One region of the Cellvibrio zantedeschiae genome, then DNA from elsewhere that is predicted to be linked to it. Evidence: predicted binding sites of a transcription regulator. Region 1 holds the regulator's gene; the other holds the start of a gene.
The links. Region 1 encodes LexA, which represses DNA repair genes until DNA is damaged. Its sites were predicted from a motif close to ACTGTNTNTANANACAGT; they were not measured.
Positions count from the first base shown of each region.

Region 2: recN (DNA repair protein RecN) is a predicted target of LexA. The motif match lies at 2,279-2,296, and genes of this name have one in related genera.

Region 1 is NZ_BMYZ01000001.1:1,954,477-1,957,892, reverse strand. It holds gene IE104_RS08675 (APC family permease) at 1-949, shown strand, start outside; gene lexA (transcriptional repressor LexA) at 1,037-1,642, shown strand; gene IE104_RS08665 (cell division inhibitor SulA) at 1,635-2,030, shown strand; gene cmoB (tRNA 5-methoxyuridine(34)/uridine 5-oxyacetic acid(34) synthase CmoB) at 2,036-3,007, opposite strand; gene cmoA (carboxy-S-adenosyl-L-methionine synthase CmoA) at 3,004-3,416, opposite strand, start outside.
Region 2 is NZ_BMYZ01000003.1:46,376-49,791, reverse strand. It holds gene IE104_RS14310 (alpha/beta hydrolase family protein) at 1-402, opposite strand, end outside; gene recN (DNA repair protein RecN) at 569-2,239, opposite strand; gene IE104_RS14300 (glycoside hydrolase family 3 protein) at 2,499-3,416, shown strand, end outside.

The DNA of each region.
Region 1 (3,416 bases):
ACCTGTGGACTTGGTAGTGGTTACCTTTTGTTTGGTTTTGGCGGGAGTGGTGATTCGTGGCATTCGCGAATCTATGTGGATGAATATGTTGTGTACCGGCATAGAGCTTGGCGGGCTTTTGCTAGTCATCTCCGTGGGTGCAAAATTTATTGGTTCGGTCGATTACACCAGCACAGTAACCGTGGCGAATCCTGCGGGTGATCTGAGTTTTTCGTTGATTCTGTCGGGGGCGGTGCTCACGTTTTATTCGTTTGTCGGATTTGAAGATATTATCAACGTCAGCGAAGAAGTTAAAAATCCCGAATCAACCATGCCCAAGGGGATTTTGCTGGCGGTGCTTATTGCGTCGACTATTTATGTAACCATTTCGCTTGTTGCGGTTTCAGTGATTCCGGCAGCTGAACTTGCAACGTCCTCAGCCCCCTTGGTAGATGTGGTCAAACGGGCTGCACCCTGGTTTCCTCCTATTGCTTTTGCTTTCATTGCGATGTTTGCGGTAGCTAATACTGCGCTGCTCAATTTCATTATGGGTTCGCGGCTTATCTATGGGATGGCGAATCAGGGGTTGATGCCTAAGGTGCTTGGCAAGGTAAGCCGCCGCCGCACGCCTTATGTTTCGTCGCTCGCAGTGCTTGGTTTTATGTTAGTGCTTGCGCTGACCGGTAATATTGCGTCGCTGGCGCGCGCTACCAGTGTGCTGCTATTGATATGTTTCATGATGGTTAATTTGGCACTAGTGGTACTGAAGTATCGCAAGGGGGAGCCTAAAGGTCGATTTGAAATTCCAGCGGTAGTCCCTGTGCTTGGTACCGTCGTCTGTGCCTTGATGTTGTCTTACGCCAAGATCGAGGAAATCAAAGTTGCAGGCGCTATTCTGGTGGTAATCGTGATTCTCTATTTTGTAATCAGACCAGCGTCGATCTCCAGCAACCCCGCCAATGCTGATTAATTTTCGTTAAAAAAACTTGTTGCACTGTATAAAATACTGTATATAATCCCAATTACTGTATAAACAAACAGATCAACAGGGGTGGTTATGTACAATCTCACGGCGCGTCAGGAACAGGTTTTACAGCTCATCAAGGATTATGCCGAAGAAACCGGCTATCCGCCCACCCGTGCAGAAATCGCACGTATTCTTGGTTATAAATCCCCTAATGCTGCCGAAGAGCATATCAAAGCCCTCGCTAAAAAAGGCGCTATTGAAATCGTTCCAGGTGCATCACGCGGTATTCGCCTGCCAGAGACGGTTGATGAAGGCGTTCCTATTGTAGGCCGTGTTGCTGCGGGTAATCCCATTCTTGCGCAAGAACATATTGAAGATTACTGCAACATTCCCCCCAACTTCTTTTCACCTTCTGCGGATTATCTTCTGCGCGTTAATGGCATGAGTATGAAGGACGCTGGCATCCTGGATGGAGATTTGTTGGCAGTTCATCGTACCGACCAGGTTCGTAGCGGCCAAATTGTGGTAGCGCGTATAGGCGAAGAAGTGACTGTGAAACGCTACAAGCGAATTGGCAACCGTTCCCAAGTGGAGCTGTGGCCAGAAAATCCAGATTTTGATGTTATCCAGGTGGATTTGACTGATCAGGAATTTACTATCGAAGGTTTAAGTGTAGGAGTGATTCGTCGTGAATAATATTCGTCAAGCTAGTCAGCCTGCAGCAACCAGCTGCGGTATTACTGAACTGATTATTGCCAACGCATCACCTGAACAAGCTGCGTTACTGATGCCCATGATTGCGTTTTTAACGCAGAGTTGTGTTGATCGTTGGGTCACTTGGATTGCGCCGCAACATTTATCGCGGGAGTTTCTGGAATCTTTCGGTGTTGATACGCGTTTTGTGCGTTTAATTCACTGTAGTGATGAAGCGAGTCGGTTGTGGATTACGTGGGAAGCCCTGGCGGCTGGTAATAGCCACACGGTAATCGCAAGCCCTGGAAAGCTGACAGACAAAGAGTTAAAGCAACTTGAAAATGCAGCTTACCAAGGCCAATGCCAAGGCTTGTTGTTAAGAGTTAGGTAGTCGATTTAAGCTTCTGCTACAAAAACGGCACGAATAGGCGCCGGATGTCCTTCAGCAGTTAGCGAAGGGTTTTGAGGATCTAGAAATTCAGGGAGTGAATGAAATTTCATCCAATGAGTTGAGCGTTGTTCTTCAACTGACGTTGTGCAAACGTCGACAACTCTCGCGTTATTAAAACCCATTTTGCGTAACCAGCTCAGCATGGTTTCGCAGCTCGGTAAAAACCATACGTTATTCATCTTCGCATAACGCCCTTCGGGTACCAGAACATCGCCCAAGCCGCCTTCAATTACCAAGGTTTCCAGCACCAGCTGCCCGCCGGGGCGCAGTGCTTCCTTAAGTTCGCGCAAATGATCCATAGGTGATTTGCGATGATAGAAAACACCCATGGAAAAAACCGTATCAAACGCTTGCAGTTTAGGCGGTAGATCTTCTATTCCTACCGGCAAAACATCAATTGGATAATCCTTGTCTGCAAGTTGTTTAATCATATGGAATTGGACTACAAAGCGTGGCGATGGATCTATTCCAATTACGCGGTGCGCTCCTTCACCCAGCATGCGCCAGCAGTGGTAGCCGTTGCCGCACCCAACATCCAAAATTAATCTATTTTTGAGTGGGGCCAAATGGGGAGTGACGCGATCCCATTTCCAATCTGAGCGCCACTCTGTGTCGAGATGAATACCGTGCAACCAATAGGGGCCTTTGCGCCAGGGAATAAGTGCTTCCAACGTTTGTTGTAATTCTGCGCGGGTTGCCGCATCGCAATCTGTGGGCGCGCCTATCTCAACTTTATCGCTAAAATTATTTTGGCTGCTGGTAATTTTGGGTAGGCGTGCAAGTGCTTGTTTCCAATCCGGCAAATCGCCGTAACGTTTTTCACACAGGCCATCAGCAATTTGCTGTGGTAAATCAGCGGACCAAGGTGCGAGAGGGCTTTCAGGCAAGTATGCGAGTAAGGTGGAGTATTCAATCATTTGATGGCGATTATCGAGGCAAAATTAAAACATTGAAACCAAACATCTACGCTGGCAAAACCTGCATCTTTAAGGCGCTGACGGTGAGTGGCGAGGGTTTCTGGAATAAGAACATTTTCAATAGCGCTGCGCTTTTGCGCAATTTCTAAATCACTGTAACCGTTAGCGCGCTTGAAGTTGTGGTGCAGTTCAATCATGAGAGCTTGATGCTGTTCATCGTCAAAGGCGAGCTTTTCCGACAGGATTAAAACACCATTAGGTTTTAATCCCTCGTAGATTTTGCGCAAAATCGCGGCGCGTTTTTCCAAGGCAATAAACTGCAAAGTAAAGTTCAATACGGTAACTGACGCATTGTTAATCGGGAATTCGCACAAATCTGCGCAATGCAATTCCACATCTATTTCCGCGC
Region 2 (3,416 bases), on a different contig from region 1:
AATTAGCTCGCCTGGAATCAGCAATTGGCGAATTTTTTTGTCTTTAATATCCAATACGTAGGCAGTGCTCAGATCGAACTGGCCACGGAATCCTTTAACGCGCGTGAAATCAGAGGCCACTAACTTGATCTTATCATCAGTAAAAAATTCGATAGTTTGTGGCTGGATCTTGGACACATCAGCCATAAACACAACTTTCTTTTCACTGAGGGAGTTAACAGTCACCATGTCTCGTCCGTCGCTGACACGGCGGAATGCAATAAGATTTCCGCTGGGGGAAATTGCGACCATTTGCGTAACGGGAAGTGCGCCGTAATCGCTAGCGCTTGGAGTTGCGAAAGTAGTGCTGCTTAGGAGTGTAGATAAAAAGAAAATACAGGTAAGAGCGCGTTTAATATCCATGTTGAAAATCCATCTAGGTATTTATTCTTGGTGCACAAGAAAACGCCTGAGTGACCCCGAGCTATTCCTTGCAGGTGTGAAAACAGGGTTAAGATGCCAGAGATGGTTTGAAAAGAAAACCCGATGCGCACGCAAATCCGCGTTTAATTATTATTTCGTGAAGCGGCTAACGACTTTCCAAAATTTCCCGCGCATGCGCCAGGGATTGTTCTGTCACTTTAGCGCCGCCGAGCATGCGGGCGATTTCGCCAACTTTGTCTTCGCCTTCCAAAAGCACAAGCGTGGATTCTGCGCTGGTTTTGGTGGATTTTTTACTGACCAATAAATGCTGGTGACCCTTGCTGGCGACTTGCGCCAAGTGGGTTACGCAAATGACCTGGCCTTTTTCACCCAGCTGACGTAAAAGTTTGCCGACTACATCGGCAGTTGCGCCGCCAATTCCCACATCCACTTCGTCAAATACCAAAGTTGGTGTGGCAGAGGTTTGTGCGGTGATGACTTGTATTGCCAGGCTAATACGCGAAAGCTCACCACCCGATGCAACTTTCGCGAGCGGTTTGGGCGCTTGGCCCGGGTTGGTGCTAATTAAAAACTCCACTTCTTCCAAACCATTGGCTGAAGGTTTATCAATCAAAGGATGCAAGTTCACGGTGAGCTTGGCATTTTCCATCGCCAAATTTTTGAGTTGTTCGTTAACTAATTTCGCGAGCGTCGTTGCCGATTTAAGACGTTTGTTGGAAAGCTGCCCGGCGAGTTGCAAAAAGGCGTTTTCTGCCGCAGTGACTTGTTGAGCGAGTTGATCCAGTTTCGCATCGCCGCTTTGCAGTTGGTCGAGTTCCAAACTTAAGCGCGCGGTAAATTCTTGCAACTCTTCCGGGCGAATGCGGTGTTTGCGAGCTATATCGTAAACGGCACTCAGGCGCTCCTCTACCAACTGCAAGCGTTCGGGGTCGAGATTAAAAGTATCTATGTGATGATCGATTTCGTGGCAAGCCTCTTCCACCTGAATTTGCGCGCTGATCAGTAATTCTTCGGCGGCAATTAGAGAGGCAGATTTTTCCGGCATATCGCGCAGGATATGGAGCGCGCGATGCAGATTGGTGTTAAGGCCAAGTTCGTCGTCGTTGCACAGCGCCAGTAATTCGTGGCTGCCTTGCAAAATATCGCCAGCATTTGCCAGGCTGCGCTGTTCAGCTTCCAATTTTTCCAGCTCGCCGGGTTGCAAGCCCAGCTGGTCCAATTCGCTCACTTGATAGCTCAGCAGTTGAAAACGTGCGCTTACTTCTGCAGCGTTATCGCGCAAATGTAAATAATGTTCCAAACGGCTTTGCCATTCGCGGTAGGCGAGGCGTACTTGCTTGGCAAGTTCGGCCTGGCCGCCGAATTCGTCTAGCAGGCGACGATGAGTTTCTTTTAACAGGAGTGATTGATGCTCATGCTGGCTGTGGATATCAATCAGCATTTCGCCAAGCATGCGCAATTGCTGCAAAGTGGCTGGTTGGCCGTTAATGTAGGATTTGGATTTACCCTCATTGTTAATCAGGCGGCGCAGCAAGCATTCGTTGGGCGAATCGATTTGTTGCAAGTCGTTAGCGACTAACCATTCTTGTGCGGCGGGAATGCGGCTGGTATCAAAACTGGCGGTAATGTCTGCGCGGGTCGCGCCCAGGCGCACGCGATCAGCCTCTGCGCGGTCACCCAAGGTCTGGCCAAGGGCGTCGAGTAAAATGGATTTCCCCGCACCTGTCTCACCGGTAATGACTGTCATACCGGGCCTCATATCGAGATCGAGCTTTTCTACTAAAGTGAAATTTTGGATACTGAGATGAGTGAGCATGGCGCGGCTCCGTGCAACGTGAAAAGAGCAAAAATATTATCTGGCTGTTTATACAGTAAATGCGCTAAATGGGCTAGCCTCCCGGTCACTAAAAATCCAGCTATAGTTATTCGTTATCAATTTACTGTAAAAATGAGAAAAGTCTGACGCCGATATAGTCTTATGGACTATAATCTGCGTTCACAATAATTAAGCTGTACGATCCTGAAAGCTATAACTCCACCAAAAAATCATCGGGCGTCTCATGAAGGAGAAAGTCATGCAATTTAATCGCCGTTTTAACCTTGCGCCACTGGCGCTGCTAGGCAGTTTGCTGGTCTCAAGCGTGGCAGTTCACGCAGAAACACCAGCGGCCTGTAAAGATTTGAAGAAAGGCGCAACCTGTAAATATCTTGAGCCATCGCTAACCCCACAAGAGCGCGCTGCTGATTTGGTGTCGCGTATGACGCTGGAAGAAAAAGCTGCCCAGCTCGGCCACACCGCACCTGCTATTCCACGCCTCGGTGTGCCCCAATACAACTGGTGGAACGAAGGTTTGCACGGTGTAGCTCGCGCGGGTTTCGCGACTGTGTTCCCGCAAGCCATTGGTATGGCGGCATCCTGGGACGAACCTATGATGCAAAAAGTTGGCGATGTCGTCAGTACTGAATTCCGCGCTAAATACATCGAGCATTTGCACCCCAACGGTGGTTCTGATTTCTACCGTGGCCTAACGGTCTGGTCGCCCAACATCAATATTTTCCGTGATCCACGCTGGGGCCGCGGCCAGGAAACTTACGGTGAAGACCCGTACCTCACCTCGCGTATCGGTATTGGTTACATCAAAGGTTTGCAGGGCGATGACCCCAAGTTCTTTAAAACTATCGCCACGTCCAAGCACTTTGCGGTACACAGCGGGCCGGAATCCAACCGCCATAAAGAAAGCGTGTATCCAACACCGCACGATCTGGAAGACACTTATTTGCCTGCTTTCCGCGCGACTGTGACGGAAGCGAATGTGCAATCGGCCATGTGCGTTTATAACGCGGTTAATGGCGTACCCGGCTGTGCCAACGAAGAGTTGATGGAAAACTACCTGCGTAAATCCTGGGGCTTTAAAGGTTACGTAGTATCTGACTGTGGTGCCGCCGCCAACATCTACCGCGAAGATAGCTTGCACTACAAGAAAACACCGGAA